Regions from separate parts of the Thauera sp. SWB20 genome, predicted to be linked through region 1. Evidence: predicted binding sites of a transcription regulator. Region 1 holds the regulator's gene; the other holds the start of a gene.
The links. The regulator FliA, encoded in region 1, starts transcription of late flagellar genes. The targets are predictions, from matches to a motif close to CTAAAGTTNNNNNNNNNNNNGCCGNTA.

Region 1 (8,669 bases):
TGTGCAGCGTCGCCGACGCCAGCAGCCGTCAGCGCGCGGGCAAGGCCTTCATGAGCCTGGAAAAGGGCGAGAAGGTGCTGGCGCCGGCGAAGGTGTTCGGCGACTGGATCGCGGCGGCGTCCGAGAACGGCCGCATCCTGGTCTTCCCCCGCCCCGAGATGAAGACCCAGAGCGGCGGCCGCGGCGTCATCGTGATGGCGCTCGACGAAGGCGAGGCGCTGGCGGCGGTGGCGGTGCCGGCCGACGATGCGGTGCTCGCCGTCGAGGGCAGTGGTCGCGGCGGCAAGGCGTTGACGATCGAGCTCAAGCCCGCCCAGCGCGAACCGCTGCGCCACCGCCGCGCACGCAAGGGCGTGCCGCTGACTCCGAAGCTCAAGCCCGAGCGCATGCGCTGACCGTTGCGCCGATCGCGACTCGCGTCGCTCCTACGGCGCACCGACGCGCCTCGTATCTCGCGTGGAAGCGACGCACCGATGCGCCTCGACGTCTCTCGTGGGAGCGACGTACCAATGCACCTCGGCATCTCTCGTGGGAGCGACGCACCAATGCACCTCGGCATCTCTCGTGGGAGCGACATACCGATGCACCTCGGCGTCTCTCGTGGGAGCGACGCAAGTCGCGATCGCAGCGGCGAAAAAGGCACGGCGGGAATCGTTGCGCCGATCGCGACTTGCGTCGCTGCTACAAGATCCGCAAGGAACCGGACACGCCGTGGGGTCTCACCCCGACCGGCTGCCATCAACCCTGCGGGGCCTCCGGCAGGATGGAGCGGATGGGGTCGTCGGGCGGGATGGTGGTCGGGCCGGCATTGCCTTCGGGGTCGGCCATGCGCGACTCGATCAGGATGGTGACGCGACGGTTGCGGCCGCGGCCCTCCTCGTCCGCGTTGTCCGCGACCGGGCGCTGGTCGGCATAGCCGGCGGCGGTCAGGCGCGCCGGGGTGACGCCGTTGTCGATGAAGAGCCGCGCCACCGTCGAGGCACGCACCGCCGAGAGCTCCCAGTTCGACGGAAAGCGGAAGGTGCTGATCGGCACGTTGTCGGTGTGGCCCTCGACCGTGATCGGGAACTCCGCCGGCGCCAGCACCCGCGCCACCGCCTGCAGCGCCGACACGGCATTGCTGCCGAGCGCGGCCTCGCCGGGCGCGAAGAGCAGGCTGGCGTTGATCTCGACGCTGACGCCGAAGGCGCCCTCGGTGACCTTCACCTGGCCGGACCCCGTCAGCGGCGAGAGCACGCGGCGGATCTCGTCGGCCACGTTGCGCATGCGCTGCGCGGCCTGCTGGCGACGCTGCTCCACGACAGGATCCACCGCCGGGGGCGCCGGCCGGGTGATCGCCTGCGAAGGCACGACGCTGACCTTGGGCAGCACGATCTGTTCGCCGCTCTCGTTCACATTGACGTTGCGGAAGGCCTGCACGAGCGAGTCGGAGAGCACGCGGTACTTGCCCTCGTTGACCGACGACAGCGAATACATGACCACGAAGAAGGCGAACAGCAGCGTGATGAAGTCGGCGTAGGACACCAGCCAGCGTTCGTGGTTGTCGTGTTCCTCGTCGAGCTTGCGCCTGCGCCGCATGATGTCTCCCGGCGCTCAGGCCACGTAGCCCTGCATGCGGCTGGCGATGATGCGCGGGTTGTCGCCGTTGGCGATCCCCACCAGACCATCGACGAACATCTCGCGCTGGGTGGTCAGGGTGACGATGTGCGCGCCCAGCTTCTTGGCGATCGGCAGGAACACCAGGTTGGCGAAGCCCACGCCGTAGATCGTGGCGACGAACGCGACCGCGATGCCGGCGCCCAGCCGCGAAGGGTCGGAGAGGTTCTCCATCACGTGGATCAGGCCCATCACCGCGCCCAGGATGCCGATCGTCGGCGCATAGCCGCCGGCCGCCTCCCAGATGCGCGCCGACATCTTCATCTGGTTCTCCCACACGCCGATCTCGACCTCGAGCACCTCGCGCAGGCGGTTGGGCTCGATGCCGTCGACCAGCAGCTGCAGGCCCTTGCGCATGAAGGGGTCGGACAGCGCCTCGATCTGGTTCTCCAGGCTCAGCAGGCCCTCCTTGCGCGCGGTCTGGCCCCAGTTCGCGACCTGCTCGATGATCGTATCGAAGGCGGGCGCCGGCGGCACGAAGACCCAGCGCGCCATGCGCATGCCCTGCATGAAGACGCGCAGCGGGCTCTGCAGCATGACCGCGCCGAGCGTGCCGCCGATCACGATCATGAACGCGGTGGGCTGGAACAGCGAGGACAGGTGACCGCCCTCGATCACCTGGCCGACGAGGATGGCGGCGATTCCGAGGGTGAGGCCGACGAGGCTGATCTTGTCCATGGTATCCGGGGGCAGCGCTGGCGGCCCCGATCAGCGGCCCGCGGCCGCGTTCTTGGGTGGGCGCCCGCGCCGGCGCGCGACCGGCATCGCCGTGCCGCCCTCGAAGACGCAGGCGCGCAGGCGAGCCACCGCCTGGCTGTGCAGCTGGCACACGCGCGACTCGGTGACGCCGAGCACCTCGCCGATCTCGCGCAGGTTGAGCTCCTCGTCGTAATACAGCGCCATCACCAGCTGCTCGCGCTCGGGCAGGTGCTCGATCGCCCCGACCAGGCGGCGGCGCAGGTCGGTGTCCTCGAGCAGGGTGAGCGGATCGTTGCCCTCCTGGGCGAGATGGCGGTCGAGATAGTCGTCGTCTTCCTCGCGGTTGAAATCCTCGAGATAGACGAGCTGGTGGCCGCGCGCGTCCTGCAGCATGCGCTGGTAATCCTCCAGCGGCAGGTCGAGCGCGGCGGCGAGCTCGCTCTCGGAGGGCGGGCGGCCGTTCTGCTGCTCCAGGCTGTGGATCGCCGCCTCGATGCGGCGCATGTCGCGGCGCAGGCTGCGCGGCAGCCAGTCGTTCTCGCGCAGGCCGTCGAGCATGGCGCCACGGATGCGCTGCACCGCATAGGTCTCGAACTGGGCGCCGAGGCCCTGCTCGTAGCGGCCGAGGGCATCGAGCAGGCCCATCATGCCGTTCTGGATCAGGTCGTCCACATCCACGCTGGCGGGCAGGCGCGACATCAGCTGGTAGGCGATGCGCTTGACCAGCGGGGCGTAGTTTTCGACGAGACCACCCTTGTCGAGCTTACCGTGAGCGTCGTACATGCATCGGGCCTGTGGGTTCGGGCAGCGGACGGGGCCGTCGGCTCTCGCCCGCCTGGATAGGAATTGCGCATTTTCCCGTAGCATCGCCAGCTTTACCAGCGGGATGTGTCACGCAGGCGGCGCATCAGGCGCGCATGACAGGGGCACGCGCCGGTGAGGCGACGCGCCGCAGGAAGGCCGCGCCCGCATCGCGGCTCGAGGTCTGCAGCGGCGGCTGCAGAGCGCCGGCGATCTCGTCGCGTTCGAGTTCGCCCACCCACGCGAGCGGGACGCCCACGTGGCGGCGCACGAGCGCATCGAGACTGCGGAAGAAGGCGGTGGCGTCCGCCCGCCCGCGCGCGCGGCACACGGCCACGTGCACCGAGCCGGCTCCCGCGGCGGCAAGGCCCTTGATGGTGTGGTAGGCGTCGGTGGCGCCGCTCGCGCTCGCCTCGGCGACCACCAGTCGGCGCGGCGCGGCGAGCACGAACGGAGACGGCTCCGCAGCCTGTTCGCCGCTCGCGTGCACCAGAACGAAGCCGGCGTGGCGGTGCAGGATGCGCAGCGCCTCGATCAGGCAGGCACGGCGCGGATCGTCGAGCAGGGGCAGCGCGAGCGCCGCGGCCGCGGCCGGCACGCGGCCCACCAGGCCCGGCACCGGCTGCACGATGTCGGCGAGCGTGCTGCGGCCGTCGAGCAGCTGCAGCAGGTCCACGCCCTCGCCCACGCCGAGCGCGCCGCACAGCCTGGCGCCGCCCTCGGCCTCGTCCAGCACCAGCACACGCTCGCTGCGCCCGGCGATGCGGTGGGCGGCGAGCGCGGCGTTGTCGGCGGCGCGGCGACCGCCCGCATACAGCGCCACCACCTGGGGCGGCGCGCGGCGGAACAGCCTGCGCAGGCCGGCGGCCTGGTCTTCGCGTCCGTCGAGCATGCTCAGGCCCCTCCCGCCGCGAGCAGCATGCCGGCCTCGTCGCCCTGCAGGTGCCAGGGCGAGGCGCTGCCGTGCTCGCGCAGCGCGCGATGCAAGAGGTAGGCACGGTTGGGCAGGTGCAGGTCCTCGGGTACGCGCTGGCCGTTGGTGAGGTAGCGGATGTCGAGCTCGTGGCGCACCGCGACATCGAGCGCCGGCGCGAGCGAGGCGGCCTCGTCCACCTTGGTGAAGATGCAGCCGGCGAGGTCGCCGCCGGCATAGGCGCGCACCACGTCGTCCAGGGTGTCGCCGCGCGCGGTGGCGTTGAGCAGCAGCAGCCGGCGCACGTCGCCGGCGCCGGAGAGCATGGCCGCCTGCTCGGCCACCATGCGGTCGCGCTGGCTCATGCCCATGGTGTCGATGAGCACCATGTGCTTGTTGCGCAGGCCGGCCAGGGTCTGGCGCAGGTCGGCCGCGTCGCGCACCGAGAACACCGGCACGCCGAGGATACGGCCGTAGATGCGCAGCTGCTCCTGGGCGCCGATGCGGTAGCCGTCGGTGGTGATCAGCGCGAGCCGGCCGGCGCCGTGGCGCACCACGCAGCGGGCGGCGAGCTTGGCGGTGGTGGTGGTCTTGCCGACGCCGGTGGGGCCGACCAGGGCATACACGCCGCCACGGTCGAGCAGATCCTCGTCCGAGGCGCAGGCCCGCATCAGGCGATCGAGGGCGGCACCCACGGCCTCGCGCGCCTCGATGCGGTCGGCGTCCTCGTGCACGGCCTCGACGAGCTTGCGCGCGATCGCCGCGGAGAACCCGGCCTCGAGCAGCTCTCCGAGCATGGCCGCGCGCGCCGGCGCCTGGCGGCGCGTCTCGCCCCAGGCGAAGCCGGCGAGCTGACGTTCGATCATGCCGCGGATGCCGGTGAGCTCGGCCATCAGGCGGGTGTTGGTCTCCTGCAGTTCGCGCACGCGCGCGCTGCCGAATTCGTCGGCGTCGGAGCGCGCGGCACGACCGGAGAACACCGCCGGACCGCTCGGCGCCGGGCGGGCGGCGGTCTGGGCCGCGGCCGCCGCGCGCAGCACGCCGTCGCGGCTGCGCAGCGCGTAGTCGGCGGTCTCGATGCGTGGCGGATTGAAGGCGCGCACCACCGTCCCCGGCTCGGCGGCCGGCTGCGCGACGGGGCGGGAAGCGTTGCGCGCGGCGCTGGCCGCCAGCGCGGAAAGGCTCACGCGGAAGTCGGCGTCGTCGGCGCTGCGCGCCGCCGCGGCCGGCATCTCGACCGCTGCCGGCCGGACCTCCCCGCCCGCACGCGCCACCACCGCCGCCCGATTGGCCGCCTGCAGCGCGCCGACCGCCTCGCCCGGCAGCGCGAGGATCTCCACCCCGCCTTCGACGGCGCGGTTGGACAGCACGATCGCATCCGGACCGAGGGCTTCCTTGAGCGCGCGGAGCGCCTCGCGGGCGGTGGGGGCAAAGTAGCGTTTGACGTTCATGGCGAATCTCCCGGTGGCCGTCGTCGACCACTGCTTGATGAGGATTATCGCGAGGCCGGGTCAAGCGCCTGGGGTGGAATAAAGCGGGTTTCCGGGGTCAATTCGGGAGACGGGGAGCGCGCACCGGCGGCAGCGATCGTGGCCCCGCAGCCGTGTCGGGAAGCGCGAGCATTGTCCGCAGGCGCGCCCCGAGTCGCGATCGCGGCGCACGGAATCCGCCTCGACACGGACGAACCGCCTGATCGCGACTTGCGTCGCGCCTGCGGAGGAGACTCCGCACGCAGTGGTTCTTCGTAGGAGCGACGCGAGTCGCGATCGCGGCGCACGGAATCCGCTCCAACACGGACGAACCGCCTGATCGCGACTTGCGTCGCTCCCACGGCGACTCCGCAGGCGCGTGGGTGCTCAGCCCTGCGCGCCCACCATCGCGGTGACACGGATGGTGCGGTTCTCCGGCACCTCGCTGTTGGAGACGACCTTCAGCGACGGCACGGCGCGGCGCAGGAAGCGCGACAGCAGCAGGCGCAGTTGCGCGGGCACCAGCAGCACCGGCGGCAAGCCGACATCCTCCTGGCGCTGGGCGATCTGCGCGGTCTGGCGCAGCAAGGTATCGGCCAGGCCCGGTTCGATCGCCCCGCCCTCGCCGCCCGCAGCCATGGCCTGCATCAGGATGCGCTCCAGCCCGGGCTCGAGCGCCATCACCTGGACCTCGGCATTGCCCGGGAACAGGCCCTGCAGGATGGCGCGGCCGAGCGCCTCGCGCACCCGGGTGGTGAGCTGGGCCGGATCCTGCACGCGCGGCGCGTTCTCGGCGAGCACCTCGATGATGCTGCGCATGTCGCGGATGTTGACGCCTTCCTCGAGCAGGTTCTGCAGCACGCGCTGCACGGTGCCGAGCGGCAGCAGCTTGGGCACGAGGTCCTCGACCAGCTTGGGCGATTCCTTGCCGAGGTGGTCGAGCAGGGCCTGGGTCTCCTGGCGGCCGAGCAGCTCGGCGGCGTGGTTGAGGATGACGTGGTTGAGGTGGGTCGCCACCACGGTGCTCGCGTCCACCACGGTGTAGCCGAGCGCGTGCGCCTGCTCGCGCATCGAGGCGTCGATCCACACCGCGGGCAGCCCGAAGGCGGGGTCGGTGGTCTCGCGTCCGGCAAGCGGGCCGGACACGCGCCCCGGGTTGATGGCGAGGAACTGGCCAGGATAGGCATCGCCACTGCCGACCTCGACGCCCTTGAGGGCGAGCCGGTAACCGTTGGGCTTGAGCTCGAGGTTGTCGCGGATGTGCACGGGCGCGGACAGGAAACCGACCTCCTGGGCAAACTTCTTGCGCAGGCCGCGGATGCGCTTGAGCAGCTCGCCGTCCTGGCCCTTGTCGACCATCGGGATCAGCCGGTAGCCGACCTCCAGCCCGAGCACGTCCACCTGCGAGACGTCGTTCCAGCTCGCCTCCAGATTGTCGGCGGCGGGCATCGGCACCTGCGCCGCGGCCTCGGGCGCGGCGGCGGCCGCGGCTTCCTCGGCGATGCGCTTGCGCCGCATCCAGGCCATGCCGCCGAGCGTGGCCGCGAGCAGCAGGAAGACCAGGTTGGGCATGCCCGGAATCAGGCCGAGCACGCCGATGATCGCCGCGGTCAGCACCATGACCTGCGGATTGGAGAACAGCTGGCCGATCACCAGCCCGCCGACATCGCCCTCGTCGCCCACCCGCGACACCACCAGACCGGCCGCGACCGAGACGATCAGCGAGGGGATCTGCGCCACCAGGCCATCGCCGATGGTGAGCAGGGTATAGGTGTGGGCGGCGTCGCCCACCGCCATGTCGTGCTGCATGATGCCGACGAAGAGGCCGCCGATGATGTTGATCGCCAGGATGATGATGCCGGCGACCGCGTCGCCGCGCACGAACTTGGACGCACCGTCCATGGCGCCGTAGAAGTCCGATTCCTGCGCGATCTCCTTGCGCCTGCGCTTGGCCTCCTTCTCGTCGACCAGGCCGGCGTTGAGGTCGGCGTCGATCGCCATCTGCTTGCCCGGCATCGCGTCCAGGGTGAAGCGCGCCGACACCTCGGCGATGCGGCCCGCGCCCTTGGTGATCACCACGAAGTTGATCACGGTGAGGATGATGAACACCACCAGCCCGACCGCGGTGTTGCCGCCAACGAGGAAGTTGCCGAAGGCCTCGATCACCTTGCCGGCGGCATCCGGACCGGCGTGACCCTCTAGCAGCACGATGCGGGTGGAGGCGACGTTGAGCGACAGGCGCAGCAGCGTGGTGACCAGCAGCACGGTGGGAAAAACGGAGAAGTCCAGCGGCCGCGTCGAGTACATCGCCACCAGCATCACCATCACCGAGATCGCGATGTTGAAGGTGAAGAAGACGTCGAGGAGGAAGACCGGCAGCGGCAGCACCATCATCGACAGGATGACGAGGATCAGCAGCGGCGCGGCGAGCGGGCGCAGGTTGGCAGGCGCGAGCAGCTGGCGCAGCTTGAGGGTGTCGTTCAGGGCCATGGTTCAGGCTTCATTCCGCGGGCACGCCGGGATCCATCCCGACGGGCACCGGCAAGGCAGTGGGGGCGGCAGGCGGCAGGCCGCCCTGCTTCATCCAGGCGTCGAGCTGATAGACATAGGCCATCACCTCGGCGACCGCGGTGTACAGCGCGGCCGGGATCGCCTGCTCGAGCTCGCAATGCTTGTATAGCGCGCGCGCAAGCGGCGGCGCCTCGAGCAGCGGGACTTCGCTCTCCTTCGCGATCTCGCGGATCTTGAGGGCGAGCTCTCCCCGCCCCTTGGCGACCACCACCGGCGCGCCCATCTTCGCGGCGTCGTACTTGAGGGCGACGGAGAAATGGGTCGGGTTGGTGACCACCACGTCGGCCTTGGGCACCTCGGCCATCATGCGACGGCGCGCCATCTCGCGCTGCATCGCGCGGATGCGGCCCTTGATCATCGGGTCGCCTTCCTGCTCCTTGCTCTCGCGCTTGACCTCTTCCTTCGTCATGCGCAGCTTCTTGTGGTACTGCCAGAGCTGGAAGGGCACGTCGATCGCGGCGAGCAGGCCGAGGCTGAGCACGATCAGCAGGGTGGCGAAGACGATGGTGGCGGAAAAATCCGCCATGCCGGTCTCGAGGGGCTCGACCATCAGGCTGAAC
Region 2 (8,669 bases), on a different contig from region 1:
CCGACCACGCCGGCATCGCGCACGAAGTCGCGCACCTCGTCGGGCGGGGTGATGCGGTAGTTGATGTGTTCGGGCTCGGCCCAGCGGTCCTCGCCGTCGCTCTCGATGATCACCGCGGGTTCGCGCAGGCCCGAGGCGTGCGGGACCAGCGCCGGCTCGACCGCACGCACCACGCCGGAGGTGGGTGCGTGGATCGCGGCGGACAGGCGTCCGCCCGCCGCGCCGATGCGTTCCCCCTTGAGCACGCGCTGGCCGGGCTCGACCAGGGCGATGGCGGGGCTGCCCAGGCTCTGGTGCAGGGGGACGACCAGCCGCGCGGGGATGGGGGCCTTAGCGATCGGCGAGGTCGTCGAGGCGCTCTTGTTGGTTGCGGGCTTCACGCCGCCATGGAAGCGAAAAAGCTCACGCAGCATCAGGCGACCCTCCGCATCTCGACCACCGGGTATTTCCATTTCCATGTGTGCACGGTCTCGGCCAGCGGCACCATCGCGATGCAATCGACCGGGCAGGGCGCCACGCACAGCTCGCAGCCGGTGCACAGCGGCTCGACCACGGTGTGCATCTGCTTGGCCGCGCCCACGATCGCATCCACCGGACAGGCCTGGATGCACAGCGTGCAGCCGATGCAGACCTGCTCGTCGATGACCGCGACCGACTTCGGCTTCTCGACACCGTGCTCTTCGGAGAGCGGCTTGAACTCGCGTCCGAGCAGGTCGGCGAGCTTGCGCACGCCCTCCTCGCCGCCGGGCGGACACTGGTTGATGTCGGCCTCGCCGTTGGCGATCGCCTCGGCGTAGGGCTTGCAGCCGGGGAAGCCGCACTGGCCGCACTGGGTCTGCGGCAGGATGGCGTCGATCTTCTCGACCAGCGGGTCGCCCTCGACCTTGAAGCGGATCGCGGCGTAGCCCAGGGTGAGGCCGAGCACGATGGCGATGCCGGCCATCACGAGAATCGCGGTGATCATGGTGGAGCGGGCCTCAGTGGAAGCGGTCGAGGCCGGCGAAGCCCATGAACGCGAGGCTCATGAAACCGGCGGTGATCATCGCGATCGCGGTGCCCTTGAAGGCGATCGGCACGTCGGCGCCGTCCAGGCGCTCGCGGATGCCGGCGAACAGCACGAGCGCGAGGGTGAAACCGAGCGAGGAGCCGAAGCCGAACAACAGGGATTCGAGCAGGTCGTGCTTCAAGCCGACGTTGAGCAGGGGCACGCCGAGCACGGCGCAGTTGGTGGTGATCAGCGGCAGGTAGATCCCCAGCACCTGGTGCAGCAGCGGGCTGGTCTTCTGGATGATCAGCTCGGTGAGTTGGACGATCGCCGCGATCACGACGATGAAGGCCAGCGTGCGCAGGTAGCCGAGATCGAAGGGCTGGAGCAGGTAGTGGTCGATCAGGTAACTGGTGCCGGCGCCGACGGTGAGCACGAAGGTCGTGGCCGCGCCCATGCCGATGGCGGTCTCGAGCTTTTTCGACACGCCCATGAACGGGCACAGCCCGAGGATGCGGACGAGTACGACGTTGTTCACCAGGACGGCGCCGATGACGACGAAGATGTAGCTGGTCATGATCCGCGCGCGGAAGGGAATTGCAGGATTATCCTCCGCGCCCGAGTCCCGCATCAACCCTGATGCGGGAGCATGTATCGGCCGGGCCTCCGGGCCTCAGCGCCAATCCGGTGGCGGCGGGGCGAGGCTGGCGGTGTGCAGCTGCCAGCGGCCGCTGCGACGGTCGTCGAAGAAGTGGCGCAGGCTGATCGCGATCGAACGGAAGGCGATCCGCTCCCAGGGGATCTCGTCCTCGCGCAGCAGCGCGACCTCGAGCGACTCCTCGCCGGGGCGGAAGTCGAGGTCGAGCAGGCGGGCGCGGTAGATGATGTGGACCTGGCTGATGTGCGGCACGTCGATCAGCGTGTACAGCTCGCCCACCTCGATGCGCGCGCAGGCCTCCTCCAGGGTCTCGCGGGCGGCGGCCTGGGCGGTGGTTTCCTCGTTCTCCATGAAGCCGGCCGGCAGCGTCCACATGCCGTGGCGCGGCTCGATCGCACGCCGGCACAGCAGCACGCGGTCTTCCCACTCGGCCAGCGCGCCCACCACCAACTTGGGGTTCTGGTAGTGGATGGTGCCGCACTGCTCGCAGACGTGGCGGGGAAGGGTGTCCCCGGGCGGGATGCGGAAGGCGACGGTGGCGCCGCAATTCGAGCAGTATTTCATGGTCGCGGACAATGGTTTTCGGCGATTCTAGCTTGCTTTGACCCGTCTGCCGGCAGCACGGCCTAAAGAATGACGCCAGTCGGCCGATGAAGCGGGCTCTGTGCCAGAATCGGCCGGCGACAGCGAGCGAGGGAGTGTAAAGGGATGCCGCAACCGATCGACATGAAGCGATATGCGCAGCTCAAGGCGGCGGGAGACCTGCCTTCGCCGCGCGGCGTGGCGCTCGCGATCATCCGGCTCACGCAGGCGCCCGACGTCTCGCTGGCCGAGCTCGGCCGCGTGATCAAGGGCGATCCCGCCTTCGTCGGGCGCCTGATCAAGGCGGCCAATGGCCTCATCGCGGAGAACCGGCGCGCGATCGTGTCGGTGCAGGAAGCGCTGATGGTGCTCGGCCTGCCCGCCGTGCGCACGCTGGCGCTGGGCTTCTCGCTGCTGTCGACCTACCGCAAGGGTACCTGCCAGGGCTTCGACTACCCGCGTTTCTGGTCCTCCGCGCTGCTGATGGCGATCTCGATGCAGGCGCTCACCCAGCGCGTGCGCGTGGTCGCACCCGACGAGGCGTTCAGCCTCGGCCTGCTCGCTCGCGTGGGCGAGCTCTCGCTCGCGACCCTCTATCCCGAGGCCTTCTCCCGCCTGCTCGCGGAACTCAAGCGCGATCCCGCCCTGCAGCAGGTGGTGCTCGAGGACCAGGCCTTCGCGATGAACCACCGCGAGCTCGGTGCCGCCATGCTTGCCGACTGGGGGGTGCCGGACGCGCTGGTGCAACCGGTGCGCTTCCACGAAGAGCCCGAGCTGGCCGGCTACGCGGAGGATTCGCGCGAGGCCGGGATCGTGCAGTGCCTCGTGCTGGCGCGCGCGGTGGCGCAGCTGTGCCTCGCGCCCGATTCCGAGCACGTGCGTCTGATGGCGCCGATGCTGCGCCTGGCGGGCCGCCTCGGCCTCGGGCGCGGCGAGTTCGTCTCGCTGTGCGAGCGCGTCGGGCGCGACTGGGCGGAGTGGGGCAAGCTGCTGCAGATCCGCACCGAGGACGCGCCCCGCTTCGCCGAGGTGGGCAGCGCGGCGGTGGATGCGGTTGGCGAGGCGCCCAAGGTGGCCGCCGAGGCCGCTGGTCCGCAGCCGATGCGTGCGTTGGTCGTGGCCGGCGCGCGCGAGGACCGCGAGCTGTTGCGCGGCGAGCTCGAAGCCGCGGGGATCGTCCCGTTCACTGCTGCGGGCGCGGACGCCGCGCTCGAGGCCGCGCTCGACGTCCAGCCGCAACTGCTGGTCGCGGACTGGTCGGAGGAGGGGGAACGGGTGGTGCGCGGCCTGCGCGACATGCGCCTCGGACGCGGCGTGTACGTGATCTGCATGCTCGGCAGCGACGACGAGGCGCGCCTGCTGGCCGCCTCCGGCGCCGGGGTTGACGACTTCCTCGTCCGTCCGCTGCGACGTGCGGCGCTGACCGTGCGCCTGCGTGCCTGCGTGCGCACCTTGGTGCTGCAGCAGGAACTCGAGCACGAGCGCGAGGAACTGCGCAATTTCGCCGCCGAGCTGTCGATCTCGAACCGCCGCCTGCAGGAGGCCGCGCTGACCGACCCGCTCACCGGTCTGCCCAACCGCCGTCGGGCGATCGAGGCGATGGAGGCCGAGTGGGCCACGGCGACGCGTCACGGTCGCGCCTTCTCGGTCATGATCGTCGACCTCGACGGCTTCAAGACCATCAACGACACCCATGGGCACGACGTCGGCGACATGGCCCTGCGCCAGGCCGCGGCGACCCTGCGTGGCGCGCTGCGCGCCCAGGACCTGATCTGCCGTACCGGTGGCGACGAGTTCCTGGTGCTGTGCCCCGATACCGACCTGAAGGCGGCGATGCTGGTCGCGGAGCGCCTGCGCGTGGCCGTGCAGGCCAGTCCGGTCGAGACCGGCGGCCCGCAGATCTTCCTCACTGCCAGCGTCGGCGTGGCCATGCGCGTGCCCGCCATGGGCAGCGTCGATGCACTGATCAAGTGTGCCGACGACAGCGTGTATCGTGCCAAGCAGCGTGGCCGCAACTGCATCGCCGCACTCCAGCTCCAGTCCGGCGCGGGCTGAATGCCGGCGGGAAGGCGCGGCCGCCCCGCCGGCAGGTGTTGTTCGGGGGCGACACCTTGTGCGTGAAATGCGGCACGGAGCCGGGGGGAGCGGCTTGCCGCTCCTGAGAAACTACTTTAACTTGCAGACGTTGATCCCCGTGCGGGATGGAAAACCATGGATCGCCCCGACTTCCAGGAAGAAATCCGCGAACTCAACCTCGCCTACCTGATGCTGGCACAGCAGATGCTGCGCGACGACCGCGCGACCGCGCTGTTCCGGCTCGGGATCGGCGAGGCCTTCGCGGACCTGATCGAGTCGATGTCGGCGGCCAAGCTGGTCAGGATGGCGTCCAGTCCGACGCTGCTGCCCTGCTTCCGCTTCGACGATGCCCAGTTGGCCCGGCTCATGGCGGGCGAAGGGCGGGATGCCGCCAGCGCGGGCCTGCACGCGGCGATCCTCGCCGCCGGCAAGGCGGCGGCCGATGCGCGCTGAGGAGTGCCGAATGAAGAACAAGAGTGTGATCGAAGAGGCCGACGACGTGCGTCGTGCGGTCGAGATGGTGCAACTCGGTGCGCGCATGCAGATGCTCGAGGTCGAGACCAGGCTGAGCCGCGAGAAGCTGCTCAGGATCTACAAGGAAGTCCGCGGTGCCTCGCCCCCCAAGGGCATGCTGCCGTTCTCCACCGACTGGTTCATGACCTGGCAACCGAACGTGCATTCCTCGCTGTTCATGAACCTGTACCGCTACTTCACCGGCCCGGCCGGCGTGCACGGCCTGGACGCGATCCTCAAGTCCTATCACCTCTATCTCGACCACATCGAGACCGGCGTGATCGAGCCCGCGCTGAGCCTCACGCGCGCGTGGACCCTGGTGCGCTTCTTCGACGCCGACCTGCTGCAGATGGCCGCGTGTACCCGCTGCGGCGGCGAGTTCGTCGCCCACGCCCACGATCCGGTGCACGACTACGTGTGCGGCCTGTGCAACATGCCCTCGCGCGCCGGCTCCGCGCGCCGCAAGACCACCACCCGCAAGGCGGTCGCGCCCACGCACAAGACGACGGCCGCCAGCCGCAAGGCGGTCGTCGCCTGACCCCGGCGGGCCCTCCGGCCCGCATGCAGGTTCCTACATGGGCCGCGCTGGAAACAGGCGGCCCATGTCACGTCCGCGCACGGCGTGGCGTCGCGCCCCGGCGCGTTCAAGTTCCTCCCGCCGCCGCCGTTATCCCCTGCGAGAGCCGTGCCGGTCCGTGCGCGGCGCAGCGAAACGCTTCGGAGTTTCCCCGTGTTCCTGATCATCGGCTACGTCATCATCCTCGCCGCCTCGCTGGGCACCTACGCGGTGCATGGCAGCCTGGCCGCGCTGTGGGTGCCCATGGAGTACCTCGCGATCATCGGCCTGATGATCGGTGGCTTCGTCGCCGGCAACGGCCCGAAGGCGATCAAGGGCACGCTCGGCTCGCTGTCGCTGGCGGTGAAGGGCTCGAAGTACAACAAGGCGCTCTATGTCGACCTGCTCGCGCTGCTGTTCGAGATCCTCGCCAAGGTGCGCAAGGAAGGCCTGATGTCGATCGAGAACGACATCGAGAACCCCGACTCCAGCCCGATCTTCTCCAAGTACCCGAGCGTCGCCGCCGACCATCACGCGGTCGAGTTCATGACCGACTACCTGCGCATGATGGTGGGCGGCAACCTCAACGCCTTCGAGATCGAGAACCTGATGGACATGGAGATCGAGACCCACCACCAGGAGGCGCACCAGGCGCCGCACGTGGTCTCCAAGGTCGCCGATGCGGTGCCCGCCTTCGGCATCGTGGTGGCGGTGATGGGCGTGGTGAACGTGATGGGCTCGGTGGGTCAGCCGCCCGCGGTGCTGGGCAAGATGATCGGCGGCGCGCTGGTCGGCACCTTCCTCGGCATCCTGGTCTCGTATGGTTTCGTCGCGCCGATCGCCAGCCAGCTCGAGCAGAAGGTCGAGGAGAGCGGCAAGATCTACCAGGTCATCAAGGTGGTGCTGCTGGCGAGCATGAACGGCTATGCGCCGCAGGTCGCGGTGGAGTTCGGCCGCAAGGTGCTGTACTCGACCGACCGCCCGGGCTTCGCCGAGCTCGAGCAGGAAATCAAGAACCGCAAGGGCTGAACGCGATGAGCCCCCGCGTCCCTGACTCCCGTCGTCCCCAGGCGCCGCGCCCTGCGCCGGCGTGCGGAGTTGCGCGATGAGCGACGATACCCAGCAACCGATCGTCGTCAAGCGCATCAAGAAGGGCGGTGGCGGCCACCACGGCGGTGCATGGAAGATCGCCTACGCGGACTTCGTCACCGCGATGATGGCCTTCTTCCTGCTGATGTGGCTGCTCGGCTCGACCGCGCAGGGCGACCTCGAGGGCATCGCCGACTACTTCCAGAACCCGCTCAAGCTCGCCATGCAGGGCGGCGAAGGCACCGGCGACAGCTCGAGCATCATCAAGGGCGGTGGCGAGGACCTCTCGCGCAAGGTCGGCCAGGTGCGCAGGGGCGACACCCCCAGCACGCGCGCGATCAATCTCGACGCCGCGCCCGCGCGCGTCAAGAGCGAGGCCGAGGCCACCGCGCAGGCCGTCGCCGAGCGCCGTGAACGCGCGCGCCTGATCGACCTCAAGGGCAAGCTCGAGGCGGTCATCGAGGCCAACCCCTCGCTGCGCCAGTTCAAGAACCAGCTCCTCATCGACATCGTCAGCGAGGGCTTGCGGATACAGCTGGTCGACGCGCAGAACCGGCCGATGTTCACCTCGGCGAGCGCCGAGTTGCGCCCCTATACGCGCGAGCTGCTGCGCGAGATCGCCGCTGCGCTCAACGATGTCGACAACCGTGTCAGCATGTCCGGCCACACGGACTCGGCCCAATACGCAGGCGGCGAGCGCGGCTTCTCGAACTGGGAGCTGTCCTCCAACCGCGCCAACGCCGCGCGCCGCGAGCTCGTGGCGGGCGGGCTGGAGGCGGGCAAGATGCTGCGCGTGGTTGGCCTTGCCGACACCGCGCACCTGAATCCGGGCGATCCGCTCGACCCCGCGAACCGACGCATCAGCATCGTGGTGCTCAACCGTGCGGCCGAGGAGGCGATGCGCAGCCAGCAGGCGCCCGGCGCCACGCCGCCGCCGGGCGGTGCTCAAGTCGGGCGCAATCCGGCCGATATGAGGGGAAGCCCGGGGATTGTCCCGGCGCCCAATTGAATCCAAGGCTGCAGCCATGTCCGAACTGCTGAAGAACATCGACGCCCGCACCCGGCTCGCCGGCACCAACAAGCTCGAGATCCTGCTGTTCACGCTCGGCGTGGACGCGCGCAGCGGCTGCCGCGAGACTTACGGCATCAACGTCTTCAAGGTGCGCGAGGTGATGCGCCGGCCGACCATCACCGCCGCGCCCGACATGCCCGACGCGGTGCAGGGCATGGTGAGCCTGCGCGGCGCGCTCGTCCCGGTGGTCGATCTCGGCCGCTACGTCGGGGTCGGTGACGATGCTGCGCGCGAGATCATGATCGTCACCGAGTACAACGGCCACACCCAGGGCTTCCTGGTCGAGGGTGTCGACACCATCCTGCGCCTGGACTGGTCGCAGATGCGGGTGCCGCCCGAGATGCTCACCGCGCGCCTGGGCGGGCTGGTGACCGCGGTGACTTCGCTCGCCGACGGCCGCCTGGTGATGATGCTCGACGTCGAGCGCGTGCTCTCCGAGACCTCGCGCTACGACGACGCCTTCCTGTTCCGCGACATCGCGCCGCTGCCGGGTGCCGATGCCCACGTGGTGTATTTCGCCGACGACTCCTCGGTGGCGCGCAAGCAGATCTCCCAGACCCTGGATGCCATGGGCCTGCGCCACGTCGGCGCGGTCAACGGCCGCCAGGCCTGGGAGGAACTCTCCCGGGTCGCGGCGCGCGCCGAGGCCAATGGTCGCAAGGTCGCCGATTTCGTCAGCCTGGTGCTGACCGACGTCGAGATGCCCGAGATGGATGGCTTCATGCTCACCCGCCAGATCAAGGCCGATCGCCGCTTCGCCGGCATCCCGGTGATCATGCACTCGTCGCTGTCGGGCAGCTCGAACCACCAGCTCGGCCTCTCTGTCGGGGTGGATGAATACGTGTCCAAGTTCGAACCGCAGCGCCTGTCCCAGGTGCTGACCCGGCTGCTCGGCATGGCCGAGGCCGCGAGCGGACGCTGAGGAAGAGCCATGGAACACAACCGTCACGAAGAATCCGCCCTGTTCGACGCGGTCGATGGCCGCGCCACGCTGGCCGGCTCGAACCGCATGGAGATCCTGCTGTTCTCGCTCGGTACCGGCGAGCATTTCGGCATCAACGTCTTCAAGGTGCGCGAGGTCTCGCGCACGCCCTTCATCACCCGCACACCCAACATGCCGCGCGGTGTCGAGGGCCTG

Region 2: a site for FliA is predicted at 5,458-5,484, ahead of motA (flagellar motor stator protein MotA). Genes of this name have one in related genera too.

The regions. Positions count from the first base shown of each region.
Region 1 covers NZ_JTDM01000021.1:648,231-656,899, forward strand. Annotated here, with positions in the region: gene parC (DNA topoisomerase IV subunit A) at 1-395, shown strand, start outside; gene motD (flagellar motor protein MotD) at 739-1,578, opposite strand; gene PO78_RS20275 (flagellar motor protein) at 1,594-2,334, opposite strand; gene PO78_RS20280 (RNA polymerase sigma factor FliA) at 2,365-3,138, opposite strand; gene PO78_RS20285 (MinD/ParA family ATP-binding protein) at 3,263-4,048, opposite strand; gene flhF (flagellar biosynthesis protein FlhF) at 4,051-5,520, opposite strand; gene flhA (flagellar biosynthesis protein FlhA) at 5,926-8,028, opposite strand; gene flhB (flagellar biosynthesis protein FlhB) at 8,039-8,669, opposite strand, start outside.
Region 2 covers NZ_JTDM01000018.1:112,140-120,808, reverse strand. Annotated here, with positions in the region: gene rsxC (electron transport complex subunit RsxC) at 1-413, opposite strand, end outside; gene rsxB (electron transport complex subunit RsxB) at 413-964, opposite strand; gene rsxA (electron transport complex subunit RsxA) at 978-1,562, opposite strand; gene PO78_RS10925 (NUDIX hydrolase) at 1,659-2,207, opposite strand; gene PO78_RS10920 (diguanylate cyclase) at 2,352-4,280, shown strand; gene flhD (flagellar transcriptional regulator FlhD) at 4,437-4,754, shown strand; gene flhC (flagellar transcriptional regulator FlhC) at 4,765-5,352, shown strand; gene motA (flagellar motor stator protein MotA) at 5,545-6,399, shown strand; gene motB (flagellar motor protein MotB) at 6,476-7,468, shown strand; gene PO78_RS10895 (chemotaxis protein) at 7,485-8,453, shown strand; gene PO78_RS10890 (chemotaxis protein) at 8,463-8,669, shown strand, end outside.